Regions from separate parts of the Mesorhizobium sp. M0968 genome, predicted to be linked through region 1. Evidence: predicted binding sites of a transcription regulator. Region 1 holds the regulator's gene; each other region holds the start of a gene.
The links. The regulator PhoB, encoded in region 1, activates phosphate uptake and scavenging genes when phosphate is short. The targets are predictions, from matches to a motif close to TGTCATNNANCTGTCAT.
Positions count from the first base shown of each region.

Region 2: a site for PhoB is predicted at 1,711-1,727, ahead of ugpB (sn-glycerol-3-phosphate ABC transporter substrate-binding protein UgpB). Genes of this name have one in related genera too.
Region 3: a site for PhoB is predicted at 4,051-4,067, ahead of NKH67_RS02395 (alkaline phosphatase D family protein). Genes of this name have one in related genera too.

Region 1 covers NZ_JAMYNL010000001.1:207,075-212,845, reverse strand. The annotation lists gene pstS (phosphate ABC transporter substrate-binding protein PstS) at 1-763, shown strand, start outside; gene pstC (phosphate ABC transporter permease subunit PstC) at 823-1,812, shown strand; gene pstA (phosphate ABC transporter permease PstA) at 1,816-2,667, shown strand; gene pstB (phosphate ABC transporter ATP-binding protein PstB) at 2,664-3,467, shown strand; gene phoU (phosphate signaling complex protein PhoU) at 3,500-4,207, shown strand; gene phoB (phosphate regulon transcriptional regulator PhoB) at 4,224-4,913, shown strand; gene NKH67_RS01060 (ROK family protein) at 4,923-5,771, opposite strand, start outside.
Region 2 covers NZ_JAMYNL010000001.1:102,712-108,482, forward strand. The annotation lists gene ugpA (sn-glycerol-3-phosphate ABC transporter permease UgpA) at 1-256, opposite strand, end outside; gene ugpB (sn-glycerol-3-phosphate ABC transporter substrate-binding protein UgpB) at 338-1,648, opposite strand; gene NKH67_RS00475 (bifunctional diguanylate cyclase/phosphodiesterase) at 1,945-4,377, shown strand; gene tlpA (thiol:disulfide interchange protein TlpA) at 4,380-5,063, opposite strand; gene argH (argininosuccinate lyase) at 5,099-5,771, shown strand, end outside.
Region 3 covers NZ_JAMYNL010000001.1:464,870-470,640, reverse strand. The annotation lists gene NKH67_RS02420 (GNAT family N-acetyltransferase) at 29-535, shown strand; gene ppa (inorganic diphosphatase) at 652-1,182, shown strand; gene NKH67_RS02410 (hypothetical protein) at 1,200-1,790, opposite strand; gene NKH67_RS02405 (TetR/AcrR family transcriptional regulator) at 1,889-2,494, opposite strand; gene NKH67_RS02400 (MFS transporter) at 2,577-3,860, shown strand; gene NKH67_RS02395 (alkaline phosphatase D family protein) at 4,140-5,714, shown strand; gene NKH67_RS02390 (hypothetical protein) at 5,762-5,771, opposite strand, start outside.

The sequences.
Region 1 (5,771 bases):
GATGGTGATGGGCGGCATCGTTCCCGTCGTCAATCTCGAAGGCATCAAGCCGGGCGAGTTGGTTCTCGACGGCCCGACGCTGGCCGACATCTTCCTCGGCAAGATCACGAGCTGGGATGACGAGGCGATCAAGAAGCTCAATCCCGACGTCAAGCTGCCTTCGCAGGCGATCGCGGTCGTTCACCGTTCCGATGGTTCGGGCACGACGTTCAACTTCACCTATTACCTCGGCGACGTCAGCGCGGACTGGAAAGAAAAGGTCGGCGTCGACAAGGCCGTGGAATGGCCGGTCGGCATCGGCGCCAAGGGCAATGAGGGCGTTGCCAACAATGTCTCCCAGACCGGCGGCGCGATCGGTTATGTCGAATATGCCTACGCCAAGCAGAACAAGCTCATCCACACCGATATGATCAACAAGGACGGCAAGAAGATCGAGCCCACCGCGGCGGCGTTCTCGGCGGCAGCGGCCAATGCCGACTGGAGCTCGCAGCCGGGCTATGGCGTCATCCTCGCCAACGAGCCGGGCGCCGAGTCCTGGCCGATGACGGCGGCAACGTGGATCCTGCTCTACAAGAAGCCGGATGATGCCGCGACCACCGGCGAAGCGCTCAAATTCTTCGCCTGGGCATACGACAAGGGCGACGAGATGGCCGGCGAGCTGGACTACGTTCCGATGCCCGACAAGGTGGTTGAGAGCGTCAAGGCCATGTGGGCCAAGGAAGTCGTCGGCGACGACGGCAAGCCGCTCTACTCGGCTATGTAATCTCCTCCAGGGAGGGCGTCGATGGCGCCCTCCCTGTTGCCTTTAATCGCGAGGACCCAATGACCATCGCTTCCGATGCCGTGCCATCATCTGCAGCAGCCCGGGCCAGGGAAGCTACGGTGCGGCGCTTCGCACTCACAGATGCCATATTTCGCGGACTCACCCGCGCTTCCGCAATCCTTGTGCTGGTCATCCTCGGCGGTGTCGCGATCTCGCTGTTTGCCGGCTCATGGCAGGCGCTGTCGTCGTTCGGTTTTTCTTTCCTGACGACTGAGAGCTGGAATCCCGTTACGGAAAAATTTGGCGCACTGGCGCCGATCTACGGCACGCTGGTGACGGCGGCCATTGCCATCGTGATCGCGGTTCCGATCGGCATCGGCATTGCAATCTTTCTCACCGAGCTCTGCCCGCGCCCGCTCAGGCGTCCTATCGGCATAGCGGTCGAGCTGTTGGCCGGCATTCCTTCGATCATCTACGGCATCTGGGGCCTGTTCGTGTTCGCGCCGTTCCTGCAGACGACGATACAGCCCTTCATCATCAACATCTTCCACGGCGTGCCGGGACTATCCAGCCTTTTCGCCGGCCCTCCTTACGGCATCGGCCTTCTGACCTCGGCGCTGATTCTCGCCATCATGGTGCTGCCCTTCATCACCTCGATCACCAAGGACGTCTTCGATACGGTGCCGGCGGTGCTGAAGGAATCGGCCTATGGCATCGGTTGCACGACCTGGGAAGTGACCCGGCGCGTGGTCATTCCCTATACCCGCATCGGTATCATGGGCGGCGTCATGCTTGGCCTCGGCCGGGCACTCGGCGAAACCATGGCGGTGACTTTCGTCATCGGCAACGCACATCGCATCAGTGCCTCCCTGTTCGCGCCGGGCACGACGATCTCGGCGACCATCGCCAATGAATTCACCGAGGCCGACGGCGACCTCTACACCTCCTCGCTGGTTTCGCTCGGCCTGATCCTCTTCGTCATCACCTTCCTGATCCTCGCCGCCGCCCGCTATATGCTGATGCGGATCGACGCCCGTACGGGAGCCTGACCGATGTCGACATCCTCATCGCTCCACAGCCGCCGCAAAGCCAGGAATTCGGTGATGATGGCGCTTTGCGTCGTCGCCGCCGGCATCGGGCTTGCCTGGCTGGCGCTCATTCTCGGCGCGTTGGTCTATAAGGGCACAGCCGGGCTTTCGCTCGCGGTCTTCACCGAGATGACGCCACCACCGGGCGAGGCCGGCGGCCTGCTCAATGCCATCGCGGGCAGCCTGCTGATGACGATCATCGCCGTTGTCGTCGGCACGCCGGTCGGCGTGCTGGCGGGAACCTACATGGCCGAGTATGGACGCTTTTCGCGCATCACCACCGTCGTCCGCTTCATCAACGACATCCTGTTGTCGGCGCCGTCGATCATCATCGGCTTGTTTGTCTATGAGCTGATGGTACGGCCAATGGGGCATTTCTCGGCCATTGCCGGCGCCGTTGCGCTTGCCATCCTGGTCATTCCGGTGGTCGTGCGCACCACTGAAGACATGCTCAACCTGGTGCCGAACGCGTTGCGTGAAGCCGGTGCCGCGATCGGCGCGCCGCGCTGGGTGGTGATCCGTTCGGTCGCCTACCGCGCCGCATTGTCCGGCATCGTCACCGGCATATTGCTGGCGATAGCACGCATTTCCGGCGAGACGGCGCCGCTGCTCTTCACCGCGCTCAACAACCAGTTCTGGAGCAGCAATATCAACGCGCCGATGGCCAGCCTGCCGGTGACCATCTTCCAGTTCGCTCTCAGCCCTTACGAGGAATGGCAGCAACTGGCGTGGACCGGCGCACTCATAATCACCCTGACGGTTCTGGGCTTGAGCATCCTCGCCCGCAGCCTTACCGGACGCAGAGAGGACAGATGACACAGATGTTGTCCCCAGACATGACGATGGCCGAAACGGTCGCCGAGAAGACGAAGATCGAGGTCAAGAACCTCAACTTCTACTACGGCCAGAGCAAGGCGCTGAAGGACATCAGCCTGTCGCTGCCTGAGCGCAGTGTCACGGCCTTCATCGGCCCTTCGGGCTGCGGGAAATCGACGCTGCTGCGTGTGTTCAACCGCATCTATGAGCTCTACCCAAAACAGACGGCCGAGGGCCAGGTGCTGCTCGACGGCAAGAACATTCTCGACCGGTCGCAGGATCTCAACCTCCTCAGGACCAAGATCGGCATGGTGTTCCAGAAGCCGACGCCGTTCCCGATGTCGATCTACGAGAACATCGCCTTCGGCGTCAGGCTCTACGAGAACCTCGGCAAGTCCGAGATGGACGGCCGCGTCGAACAGGCGTTGAAGCGCGCCGCGCTGTGGAGCGAGGTCAAGGACAAGCTCAACGCCAGCGGCTTGAGCCTGTCCGGCGGCCAGCAGCAGCGGCTCTGTATCGCCCGCACGGTGGCCGTGAAGCCGGAAGTCATTCTGCTCGACGAACCGGCTTCGGCCCTCGACCCGCTGTCGACCGCCAAGATCGAGGAACTGATCGACGAGTTGCAAGCCGACTACACGATCGTCATCGTCACCCACAACATGCAGCAGGCGGCGCGCGTGTCGCGCCAGACCGCCTTCATGTATCTGGGTGAACTGGTCGAGTTCGACCGGACCGAGAAGATATTCACGTCGCCCCGCGAGAAGCGCACGCAGGACTACATCACTGGCCGCTTCGGCTGAGCCGTTCCGATCATGCATATGAGGACAGGACCATGGGCGAACACACAGTCGCTTCTTTCGACGAGGATCTCGAGCAGATCAGCAAGCTGATCCGCGACATGGCCGACCTCGCCGGTTCGATGGTCGGCGGGGCGACCAAGGCCCTGTTGAATTCCGACAACGTGCTGGCGCAACGCGTCGTTTCCGACGACGCCATCATGGATGCGCGTCAACGCGAACTGGACGACCGCGCCATCACCCTGATCGCCAAACGCCAGCCGATGGCCCACGATCTTCGCCATGTGGTCGGAGCGATCCGCATGGCGGGCGACCTCGAACGCATCGGCGACCTTGCCAAGAATATCGCCAAGCGCGTGAGTGCGGTCGGCCTCAGCGCCACGCCGCGGGACCTGTCGCATTCCATCGACGCGATGGCGCAGTTGGTTCTCATCCAGGTGCAGGGTGTCATCGAGGAATATGCTGCAGGCGATGCGGCCGCGTTGGCCAAGCTTCGTGCCGCCGACGAGCGCATCGACGTTAAATACACGTCCGTGTTCCGCGAGCTGTTGACCTACATGATGGAAGATCCGCGCAACATCACCGCTTGCACGCACCTGCTGTTCTGCGCCAAGAATCTGGAGCGGATCGGCGACCATGTCACCAACATCGCCGAAAATGCGTATTATGTGCTGACCGGCGAGCAATTGCCGGTCAATCGTCCGAAGCAGGACGAAACGACAATGTCCGCACCGGTGACATGATGGGGGTGCCCAGCCGATGATCGCACCACGCATAATGGTGGTGGAGGACGAGGAGCCGTTGGGTGTGCTGCTCCGCTACAATCTCGAATCCGAAGGCTACCAGGTCGAGGTGGTGACACGCGGCGACGAAGCCGAGATCCGTTTGCAGGAGAATGTGCCCGACCTTTTGGTGCTCGACTGGATGATACCAGCGGTTTCCGGCATCGAGCTCTGTCGTCGGTTGCGGGTGCGCCCCGAAACCGAGCGGCTGCCGATCATCATGCTGACCGCGCGCGGCGAGGAGAGCGACCGGGTGCGCGGTCTTTCGACCGGCGCCGACGACTATCTGGTCAAGCCGTTTTCGACACCGGAATTCATGGCCAGGGTCAAGGCGCTGCTGCGGCGCGCCAAGCCGGAAGTGCTGTCCAGCGTGCTGAAGGTCGGCGACATCGTGCTCGATCGCGAATCGCACAGGGTCTATCGCAAGAAGAGCGAAATCAGGCTCGGGCCGACCGAATTCCGGCTGCTCGAGTTCATGATGCGGCATCCGGGCCGTGTCTTCTCGCGCAGCCAGTTACTCGATAATGTCTGGGGCGAGACAATCTACATCGACGAACGCACCGTCGACGTGCATGTCGGGCGGCTGCGCAAAGCCGTCAACAACGGCCGGATGCCGGATGTCATCCGCACCATCCGCGGTGCCGGCTATGCGATCAGGGAAGATTGACCCGCCTGGTCAGGCTACGTTCTTTCTGACGCTGGGCCTCATTTGCGCGCCCGGCGCGAAAATCTCCTGGTCGACGAAGCTTAACGCCCGCATCGCGCAGCCTTCGCGGATCAGCGGCAATTCGTTCGGCTCTGTATCGAAGGAGATCGAGCCTGAATGCTGGCCGCCGGCGGTCTGGGCGATTGCCTTCCGCAAGGCCGGCTCGATCAGATCGAAGGCGGCGGCACTGGCGCCGACCATCGCGACCGGTGCCGGATCGATCAGCGCGAACAGCGAGCCGAGACCGAAACCCAGCGCTTCGCCGGCCTTGCGGTAGGCCTCGCGTTCCGGCCCATCTTTCTCGCGCGCCCGGGCCGCCAGTGCTCGCATGTCGGCGTCGCTGACGTCGGCGACCGGTTCGCTGTCTTCGCTCATCTGCCTGGCGTTGCGCCAGATGGCGTAGTTGCCGGCATACGCCTCGATGCAGCCGCGCCGCCCGCAACGGCAGAGCGCGCCGCCCGGACGATGGATCATGTGGCCAAATTCGCCGCCCGAGGAATGCGTCCCGGTGAACAGTTCGCCCTTCAGCACCAGCCCCATGCCGATGCCATGCGAAAGCAGGATGGCGATGAAGTCGTCGCGATAGCGATCCGGATTGCGCCAGCGCAAAGCCACCGCCATCATGTTGCAGTCGTTCTCCACCGTTGCCGGGATGCCGAATTCGTCCTCCAGCATGTCGGCAAAGGCGATGTCGGTCTGCGGCGTGATCGGCGACCACAGCATGGCGCGTGCAGGGGAGTCGGCAATGCCCTGAATCGCCAGGGCGATGCGGGCGACACTGCGGACGTCAAGATCTGGATCCTGCAGCCGGCGCCGGAC
Region 2 (5,771 bases), 100 kb from region 1:
TGGCAACGATCGCGGTCGCAAGAGAGAACACTACTGTGACCTTGATCGAGTTGAGGTAGGCCGGATCGGCCAGCACCTTCCGGAAATTGGCCAACCAGACGAACCTGCTCTTCAGCCCGAACGGGTCTTGCCTGAGCATCGACTGGTAAAGCGCCTGACCGGCCGGCCAGTAGAAGAAAACCAGGGTGATGGCGAGTTGTGGCGCCACCAGCAGGTAGGGCAGGATCTTGTTGGGAAAGACGACGCGTGGAGACAGGCTGATTTCCCTCGCTATCCAGGTATCGCCCGCGCGAGCTCGCGTGGGCGATATTCCAACCGACTAACCGAGATAATCCCGTCAGTTCTCCAGCGCTTCCTTGATCGCCGCGTTGCCGCGCGCAACCGCATTGTCGAGTGCCTGCTGGGCGGTTTGCTGGCCGGCCAGCATCTTCTCCAGCTCCTCGTTCTGGATATCACGCACCTGCGGCAGATTCGGCAGGCGCACGCCCTTCGAATTGTCGGTCGGCGACTTGCCGATCATCTGCAGGATGGGTGTCTCGCGGCCGGGGTTCTTGTCATAGAAGCCTGATTTCTTAGTCGCCTCGTATGCCGCAAGCGTCACTGGCAAATATCCCGACTTCTGGTGCAGATATTCCTGCACATCGGTCTTGGACAGATAGGCAAAGAAGGCCGCGACGCCCTTGTATTCCTCGTCCGACTTGTTGCCGAACACCCACAGGCTGGCACCGCCCGGCGTCGTGTTCTGCGGGGCACCCTTGGCGTCACTGTCGTAAGGAAGCTGGCCGATGCCATAGTTCATGCCGGACTTGACGATATCGCCGAGGCCGCCCGACGATTCGGTGAAGATGCCGCATTCGCCGGCGAGGAATATCTGCTTGGCTTCGGAGGTGCGCCCGCCATATTTGAATGTGCCGTCCTTGGCCAGGTCAGCGAGCGCCTGGAAGTGGTTGACGAAAATCGGCGCATTGATCTTGAGTTCGACATCACCGCCGGCCAGGCCATTCTGCTGGGTGGCCCAAGGCACGTCATTCCACGCCGCGAAATTCTCCAGGTGGATCCAGGTCAGCCAGGTCGAGGTATAGCCGCAAGGGGCGGCGCCGCTCGTCTTGATCTTCTTGGCAGCTTCCCACACCTCGTTCCACGTCTTGGGCGGATTGTTCACGTCGAGGCCTGCCTTCTGGAAGATGTCCTTGTTGTAATAGAGGATCGGCGAGGAAGAGTTGTAGGGGAACGATAGCATGGTGCCGTCCGGCTTCGAATAATAGCCGACGATGCCGGGCAGATACTGGCTCTTGTCGAAAGTCATCCCGGCGCCGGTCATCACATCGGCCACCGGCTTTATCGCACCCTCGGCCGCCATCATCACGCCGGTGCCGACGTCGAACACCTGGAGGATATCGGGCGCTTGCCCGGCACGAAAGGCAGCGATGCCGGCATTCAGCGTCTCCGGATAGGTGCCCTTGAACACCGGAACGAGCTCATAGTCGCTCTGGCTGGCGTTGAAATCCTTGGAGATCTTGGCGACGACCTCGGCGTTGGCGCCGGTCATGGCGTGCCACCAGCTGATCTGCGTGACGGCGAAGGCGGAGGTGGTGGAAAGCAGGGTCACGGTGGCGGCGATACCGGCCGCAAAGCCGAAGAACTTCATGTTTCATCTCCCGTTTGTCATTGGCGAAAGGGGCACTTCCGCAAAGCCAATATGTGGCGCTGATGACAATCGGACAACGGTTTTATTGCGGATCAATGAACATCATTCCTTCCTAAAGTGCACTCGCTACTGAAACCGGGCGCCAGAAATCACATCACCGTCTTTTCGGCGCAGCGGCGTCGGTTTTCCCCCGAAAAGACCCGCCTCATGGCCCACGGGTTAACCATTCGTTAAAATCTCCAAGAGCTAATCAGTCACACCTCCCCTGTTAATTTTGGCAGACCGAGTGAACCAGGATGCTGACGGTCTATAATTGTATTGTAAGTCAGCACGATCCGAGACTGGTTGCGCTTGCCGCACTCATCTGTGGAATTTCTTGCTTCTCAGCGGTTAATCTCCTTAAGCATGTCGGCCGATCGACCGAGCGAAACCGGCTTGTCTGGCTGATGATCGCCGCGGCCTCGACCGGGTTCGGCATATGGGCGACGCATTTCATCGCCATGACCGCGTTTACGCCGGGAATACCGAACGCATACAATCCGGGATTATCCGCCTTTTCGCTTGCCGCCGCCGTTATCATGACCGCGCTTGGGATGTGGGTCGCCACCTTGCGCCGCGGCATCGACCATTTCCTCGTCGGTGGCGCCATTCTGGGCGGCGCCATCGCGACGATGCACTACATCGGCATGGCAGCTTTCGAGGTCGAAGGCCGGGTCGTATGGAACCTGCTCCTTGTCGCGATATCGCTTCTGGCCGGCGTGACCCTCGCGGCACTGGCGCTCCTTGTCGTCTTGCGCCGTCCGTCAGCGCTCGCGACTTTCGGCGGCGCCGCGCTTTTGACGCTGGCGATTTGCAGCTTGCATTTCATCGCGATGGCCGCGGTGTCGATCATTCCGGATTCCTCGATTGAAATATCCGAACATTCCATCGAGCCCATTTCCCAGGCCTTTGCCGCAGCGGTCGCCAGCCTGATAATCCTTGTGCTATCGGGTGCCGCGCTGTGGATCGACCTGCGCTTTCGCCGCCAGAAGCTCGAGGCCGATCGCATGCACGATCTCGCCAATGCGGCGGTGGAAGGTCTGATCGTTTGCGATGGCACCCGCATTGTCAGCGCCAATGACAGTATGGCGAAGCTGACCGGAACAGCGACAGCCACCCTGAACACGATGCAATTCGGCGAGCTTTTCGACGGACAGAGCGCAGCCGATATGTCCGGCTTCGGCGAACAGGCGCAGGAAGCGAAGTTAAGGGGCAGCGACGGGGCGAGAATTCCTGTCGAGCTGATCGCCAGGAAAATCACCTACTGCGGCAGGCCTCATACGGTGCTTGCCGTTCGCGACATCCGTGAGCGCAAGAAGGCAGAACAAGAGATCCTCCGCCTCGCGCATTTCGATCCGCTTACCGGGCTTGCCAATCGGCGGAGCTTTTCTTCCCGGCTGGAAGCAGAATTCGCCTCGATGGATCGTGGCGGCAAGGATGGACATCTGGCGCTCCTGCTGCTTGACCTTGACCGGTTCAAGCAAGTCAACGACCTCTATGGCCACGGGGCCGGCGATGCTATGCTGCAGAAGCTGGCGCACTGCATTTCCGGCATCCCGCGCCACGGACAGATGCTCGCGCGTCTCGGCGGCGATGAATTTGCCATCATAGCTCCGAACCTCCCCGACCCCCTGGCCGCAGGCCGGATAGCCGAGGACTTGCTGGCGGCGATCCGAGAGGAAAACAGGGTTTCGGTCGGCTCCGGCCTCGTCTCGGCCAGCATCGGCATCGCCTTCTTTCCGCTGGATGCCGAAGACCAGGCCGGCCTGATCAGCCATGCCGACACGGCACTCCATCGCGCCAAAACCGAAGGCAGGGACACTTATCGGTTTTTCGAGATGGCCATGGGCACCGCGGCCCGCGACAAGCGCGTGATGGAGCATGAATTGCGCCAGGCGATCGCCCGCAAGGAGTTCCACCTCGTCTATCAGCCGCAGAAGGAGATCCGCGGCGGCAGGATGATCGGCTTCGAAGCCCTGGTCCGTTGGCAGCACCCTGAGCGGGGTGACATTTCTCCGGCCGTTTTCATCCCGGTGGCCGAGGACAGTGGCGCTATCGCGCAGATCGGCGACTGGGTGCTGACGACGGCTTGTAACGATGCTGTTCGCTGGACAAACCCGCTGATGGTCGCCGTCAACGTCTCCGCCGTGCAACTTCACAATCCGAACTTCAGCCGCAAGGTGCACGACGCATTGACGAGATCCGGCCTGGCCCCCGGCAGGCTCGAACTGGAGATCACCGAAACGGCCCTGGTGAAGGACATGCCGCGCGCGCTGGCAACCTTGAGGCAGGTCAAGGCGCTTGGCGTGCATGTGGCGATGGACGATTTTGGCACCGGCTATTCTTCGCTGTCCAACCTCAGCGCCTTTCCCTTCGACAAGATCAAGATCGACGGGTCGTTCATCAAATCGGTCGACAAGAACGCCCAGTTCGCGGCGATCGTTCGCGCCGTGCTGGGGCTTGGACGCGGTCTCGGCTTACCGGTTCTGGCAGAAGGCATCGAGACGCCGGGTGAATTGCAGTTCCTGGACGCCGAGGCTTGCGAGATCGGGCAAGGCTACTACCTCGGCAAACCGGCTCCGATCGAGACATTCGGGGAACTGACGGGCGTGGCCGCTCCGGCAATCCGCACCGCCAGCCGACGCGGCGCAAGCATTGCCGTGCTCAAGCCGCGCCTGCGCACGGTCTGAGCCTATCCCGGCTGAAGCGCCGCCTCGACCAGACGCTTGGCATCCGGCCCCGACCATTCGGCCGGGCCATTCATATGGGCGATCAGGCAGCCTTGCCCATCGATCAGCATGGTGACCGGCAGACCGAGCGCCAGGCCGCGCGTCTTGACGTCGTTGAACAGCGCCATCGTGGCATCGCGATAGTAGCCGAGCGACTTGACGCCGGTGTCCTCCAGGAACTTCTTCGGTTTGGCATCGTCGCCGGCATCGACGTTGACGGCAACAACCTGAAACGCATCGCTGCCCATCTCCTTCTGCAGCGCATCGAGCGCCGGCATTTCGGCGCGGCAAGGTGCGCACCATGTCGCCCACAGATTGAGCAGCACCGTCTTGCCGGCATGATCGGCGATCGTCGTCGGCTTGCCGTCGGGGCCGTTGAAGGCAAGGCTTTTCAGCGATTGCGGCGGATCCGCCGGCAAAAGCGCGGCAACCTGGCCGGTGGCAGCGGCGGCGATCTTCTTGGCACGGTCGGTCTTGGCGGCGCAGGCGACGTCGTCCTTGCCGCCGCCGGCGGCCACTTGCGCGGGCGCCTTGTTGCCAGAACTGCTTTCCCTGACATATACCGCGACCGCGCCGGCCAGCACGCCCGCAACCAAAGCGGCGAGGATGAGACGCAAAGCCGGGAAAAATCTATTGCCGTCTGCCATTTTTGAAAAACTGCTCCGGAGCACGGGTTATAGCGATGAACGACAAGAAGGCCAGCAACCAGATGTGGGGCGGACGTTTTGCCTCGGGTCCGGCCGCAATCATGGAAGCGATCAACGCATCGATCTCGTTCGACCGCAAACTCTATGCGCAGGATATTCGCGGCTCGATCGCCCATAGCCAGATGCTGGCGCAAACGGGCATTATTTCGGCGGCCGATCAAGAAAAAATCGCTCACGGGCTGAACACGATCCTCGCAGAGATCGAGGCCGGCACATTCGAGTTCTCGACCAGGCTGGAAGACATCCACATGAATGTCGAGGCCCGTCTGGCCGATTTGATCGGCCCCGCCGCCGGCCGCCTGCATACCGCCCGCTCGCGCAACGACCAGGTGGCGGTCGACCTCAGGCTGTGGGTCAAGGACGAATGCTTTCGTGTCGCCGAGGCGCTGAAGGGCCTGATCACGGCGTTCCTGGATCGGGCCGAGGAGCATGCGGCAACGGTGATGCCGGGCTTCACCCACATGCAGGCGGCGCAGCCGGTGACCTTCGGCCACCACTGCATGGCCTATGTCGAGATGTTTGCGCGCGACCTGTCGCGTGTCCGCGACGCCATCGAGCGGATGGATGAAAGCCCGCTCGGCGCCGCCGCCCTTGCCGGCACCAGCTTTTCCATCGACCGGCACCAGACGGCGAAGGCGCTTGGCTTCC
Region 3 (5,771 bases), 260 kb from region 1:
GGCGCGGCGGGTTTATGGTTAACCAATCATGAATACGCTGAGCATCGACATCAGGAAAGCCGAACCGCGCGATGCAGCCGCCATCGCCGACGTGCATCTCGAGGCTTGGCGCGGCGCCTATTCGGGCATCATCCCGCACCGCACGCTGACATCGATGATCAACCGCCGCGGCGCCGACTGGTGGGCGAATGCCATTCGCCGCGCCGCCACCGTTTTGGTCGTCGAAATCGGCGGCAAAATTGCCGGCTATGCGACGATCGGCAAGAACCGCGCCCGCGAACTCAGGCAGCAGGGCGAGATCTACGAACTTTACCTGCGGCCGGAATATCAAGGCATCGGGCTCGGCAGCCGGCTGTTCTCGGCCGCGCGGGCACGGCTGGCCGACCATGGCCTGAAAGGCATGGTGGTCTGGGCGCTTGAAGACAACCAGAACGCACTTGCCTTCTATGCCGGCGCCGGTGGCCGCGATGTTGCCGAAGGCGTCGAGATCTTCGAGCAGAAGGCGCTGAAGAAGGTCGCTTTCGTCTGGGAATGACGGCCAGCGCATGATCCGGCCGGTTTTCGGTTCGGACGATCTCCCCGTACCATTCGCCGCATTGCACCATTCGCCGTCGCCCGCTATCGATCTCCAATCGAGAGAGGGATAAAGCGATGCGTATCGAAGCGATTGCCAGCGGAAAGAACCCGCCCGAGGACGTCAACGTCATAATCGAGGTGCCGATCGGCGGCGAGCCGATCAAGTACGAGATGGACAAGGAGGCCGGCACGCTGTTCGTCGACCGCTTCCTGCACACTTCGATGCGCTATCCCGGCAATTACGGTTTCGTACCACACACGCTGTCGGGCGACGGTGACCCGATCGACGTATTGGTCTGCAACACGCGCGCGCTGGTGCCAGGCTGCGTCATCAATGTCCGGCCGATCGGCGTGCTGGTGATGGAGGACAATGCCGGCCAGGACGAGAAGGTGATCGCGGTGCCTTCGCCCAAGCTGACCTTGCGCTACGAGGACGTCCACGAATACACGCAATTGCCCGACATCACCCGCCAGCAAGTGCAGCACTTTTTCGAGCACTACAAGGATCTCGAACCCGGCAAATGGGTCAAGATCGAAGGCTGGTACGATGCGGCCTATGCCAAGAAGATGATCGTCGAGGCAATCGAGCGGGCCAGGCGCAAGTAATTATCGGGCGCAAATAATCAGTTGTCGACGCGGCCGAAAGCGGGCGCGTCGCCCAGCACCTCACGCTTGTCCTTGCCGCAGGCGAAGGTGCGTGCCTTCTCGTCGGCAAGCTTGCGCGCCTGATCGTTGGCGGCGGGATTGCCGGTGGCGAGCACAAGGCCGATCGTGCAGCCTTCGTGGGCGTCAGGCTGGGCAACCTTGGCCACAATCAGCACTTCCGTCGACTTGTTCTCGCCCTCGCTATCGCTGATCGAGCGACGATGAATGACGGCGAATGGAATGGCAGTTTTGCCGTTGGTTTCGATCCGCCACTCGACATTGGGTCCAGCCGAATTGAGGCCGGAAAAGCTTTCCCAGACCGTGGTCATATCGCCGGGTGGAAAGCCGTAGAACAGCGATTCCCGCGCATCGTCGTAGGAAACCAGCACCGGGTAGCCGCGGTAGCCCGAACAGGCGAGATCGGCCCAGTCGCCGTCGCCTTCTTCCGCTTGGGCATAGGTGACGCAGTCCTTCTCCCAATCGAGATCGGTATAGACGCTGGATATGTCGCCGGCCCGGGCCGCCTGGCAGAAACCAGCGAGGGCAAGCGGGATCAAGAGAGCGCGCATGGCGGAACAACTCAGTTCGGGGGGCGTAGCGTACCGTCAATTTTAGCGGCAGCCTAGAGGAAGTCAGGCTGCGCACAGTGGTCTTGTAAAACGGACCACTATTTCTTCAAGCTTGCCTCTATCAGAAGATCGGCGTTGCGGGCCACCGACTTCGCCGGCCCGCCAGCACCGAACAGCTGGCCGCTAATATAGGCGCCCTCGATCAGGAGCAGCAGCCCGTCGCCCAGCGTGTCGGCGTCGCCGGCGCCCATCTCTGCCGCCATGGCATGCAGGCGGCGGCGCAGTTCCTGCTTGTTGGCCTCGCTCACGACGCGGGCCGGATGGCCATGTTCGGGATATTCGACCGCGGCATTGGTCATGCCGCAGCCGCGATAGTCGGGCCTTTGCGTACGCTTGCCGACACGCGTCAGGAAGGCGACGATCTGCGCGCGCGGATCGCCGGGATGGGCATTCACCGCCTCGTCGAAACGCTCCCAGAATTCGAGGTCATAGTGCCGGAGGTAGGATGCGGCCAGCTCGTCCTTGGACGGAAAGCTGCGGTAGAGGCTGGGCTTGGTGACGCCGGCACGCCGCACGATCTCGTCGACGCCGATCGCCCTGATGCCTTGCCGGTAGAACAGATCGCGCGCCACCTGGAGAATCCGTTCGGCGGCGCGAGGCGGCGGTGCGTCATTGGCCTTGATCGTTGGTTCAATGCTTTTCATGCCTGGTCTGCCGATTAGCTGGTTGACAATGTTACCGGTCGGTACGTATGTTTCGCGCTCCTGCAACGTACCGGTCAGTAACATGATAGCTCAATCCCGCCCGTTTGGCCAGCGCTACGCTTTCGTCGTGGTCGCCGTCATCTTCCTTTGCCTGCTGATCGCAGCGGGCCTGCGTTCGGCGCCGGCAGTCATGATGCTGCCGCTGGAGAACAGTTTCGGCTGGCGGCGCGACGTGGTGTCGCTGGCGGCGGCCACCGGCATCTTCCTCTATGGCCTGACCGGGCCGTTTGCCGCGGCGCTGATGGAGCGGATCGGGCTGCGCCGCACCTTGCTTGCCGCGCTGCTCTTGATGTCGGGATCGACCGCGCTCAGCCTGTTGATGACCAAACCGTGGCATCTGCTCCTCACCTGGGGCGTGTTTTCCGGCGTCAGCTCGGGCGCCGTCGCCACCGTGCTCGGCGCGACCATCGTCAACCGCTGGTTCAAGACCAATCGCGGCTTGGTGATGGGGCTGATGTCGGCGTCCAGTGCCACCGGGCTGCTGGTCTTCCTGCCGCTGCTCGCCTCGCTCGCCCAGTCGGGCGGCTGGAAGCCGGTCGCCATCGCCATTGCCGTGGCCACCGCCTGCCTGGTGCCGCTGGTCTATATGCTGGTGCCGGAGCGCCCGGCGTCGATCGGCATGGTCCGCTATGGAGCCGATGCCGACGACGTGCCGCCGGTGCCGCCAGCCTCGCAAGGCAATTTCCTTTCGCATACATTGAGCACGCTGCGCCGCGCCGCCGGCACGCGCGTGTTCTGGTATCTGTTCGCCACCTTCTTCGTTTGCGGCTTCACCACCAACGGGTTGGTCGGCACGCATCTGATCGCCTTTTGCGGCGATATGGGCATCGGCGAAGTGCAGGCCGCAGGCCTGCTGTCGATGATGGGCATCTTCGACCTGATCGGCACGACGCTGTCGGGCTGGCTCACCGACCGTTTCGACCCGCGCAAGCTGCTCGGCGTCTATTACGGCATTCGCGGCCTGTCGCTGATCTATCTGCCCTATTCCGGCTTCTCGGCGACCAGCCTGATCATCTTCGCGGTGTTTTACGGACTGGACTGGATCGCCACGGTGCCGCCGACGCTCAGGCTTTCCAACGAGGCGTTCGGCGACCGCAGCGGGCCGATCGTCTTCGGCTGGATCGTCGCCGGCCATCAGGTTGGCGCCGCGACAGCGGCCTTCTTCGGCGGCACCATGCGCGAGCTGCAAGGCAATTACGAGCTTGCCTTCCTGATCGCCGGTATGACGGCAATAGCCGCCGCCTGCATCTCGCTGCTGATCAACACCAGCCGCCCGGCGTTTGATCCGGAACCGCAGGCGGCGTAGGGCGCAATCGGCCGTGCTAATCTCCCCCCTTGAGGGGGAGATGGCCGCGAAGCGGCCAGAGGGGGTCGGTCCAACGGGGCTCGGCCCCTTATCGCAGGCGCAAGAGGTCGGTGCTCCATCCGAGACGACCCCCTCTGTCGCCTTCGGCGACATCTCCCCCTCGAGGGGGGAGATTCGCCAGCCTGTTCACTGTTATCAAACCTTCATCGTTTCGAAATGTGCCTGAAACATTGAAGCTGGAGCTTGGCGGCTACGTTCAACGCCATCCAGGAGACAGCCATGAACAAGATTTCGATGACGCGGCGCGCTTTCGTCACGTCGGCCAGCGCCGTTGGCCTGGTCGGCGCCTCGGGCCTCGCCCTCCCCTATTACTCGCGCGCCAATCAGCGCCCGGCTTTCACCCATGGCATCCAGTCCGGCGACGTCGACGCCACCAGCGGCATGGTCTGGACACGCACCGACGGGCCGTCGCGCGTCATGTTCGAGGTGTCGCGGACCGAAAGCTTCACCAATGCCGTCCGCCTCGCGCCGCTCGATACCTCGCCGGCCAGCGATTATACGGTGAAGCGGCTGCTTACCGATCTCGCCTCCGACCAGGACATCTTCTACCGCATGGTCGCGGCCGATCTTGCCGACATCAACGCCGTTTCCGAGCCGGTCGTCGGCCGCTTCCGCACGGCACCTGCCTCGAAGCGCGACATTCGCTTTGCCTGGTCGGGCGACACCGCCGGCCAAGGTTGGGGCATCGACGAGACCGGCATGAAGACCTACGCCACCATTGCCAAGCACACGCCCGACTTCTTCCTGCATTCGGGCGATACGATCTATGCCGATGGTGCGATGAAGGACGAGGTCGACCTGCCCAACGGCGGCAAGTGGAAAAACAAAGTGCTGATCGACGAGAAGCGCAAGGTTGCCGAGACGCTGGACGAATACCGGGCGCAGTGGAAATACAACATGATGGACAGGCATGTGCTGGCGCTCAGCGCCATCTGTCCGACCTTCTATCAGTGGGATGACCACGAGGTGCTGAACAACTGGTCGGACTCGAAGGACCTGAGCGCCGACGATCGCTACACTGAAAAATCCATCCATGTGCTGGCGGCACGTGCGGCGCGCGCCTTCCACGAAATGACGACGATCCGTTACGAGCCGTCGGAGCCCGGCCGCGTCTACCGCAAGATCGCCTATGGTCCGCTGCTCGACGTGTTCTTCCTCGACATGCGTTCCTACCGCGGCCCCAACGGTCCGGATATGCAGGAGACGATGACGCCGCAATCGCGCATCCTCGGTGAACAGCAGATCAAGTGGCTGAAGCGTGAACTGGCGAATTCCAACGCAACCTGGAAAATCATCGCCGCCGACATGCCGCTCGGCCTCGTCGTCTGGAACGACGGCACCAAGAAGGTAGGGGCCGAGGCGGTCAGCAATGGCGACAATGGCCCGGCCAAAGGGCGTGAGCTGGAAATTGCCGACCTTCTTCGCTATATAAAGAATGCGGGTATCAGCAACACTGTCTGGCTCACCGCAGACGTGCATTACACAGCCGCGCATTACTACAATCCGGACAAGGCGCAGTTCCAGGACTTCGATCCGTTTTGGGAATTCGTTTCGGGTCCGATCCATTCCGGGACGTTCGGGCCTAATGGTTTCGATATGACATTCGGCCCGGAGCTGAAGTTCATAAAGGCACCAACTGCCGAACAGGGTCAAAACCTGGCGCCTTCGGCCGGCCTGCAGTTCTTCGGGCTCGTCGAGATCGATGGCGCCACCGAACAGTTGACGGTGCGGCTGATGGATCGCGACGACAGCGAACTCTACAAGGTCACGCTTGATCCGGTGCGGTCGGCGTGAGCGACGGCGCCACTACCCTCGGGCCAGCCCGAGGGTAGGAACGTATATCAATCGGGA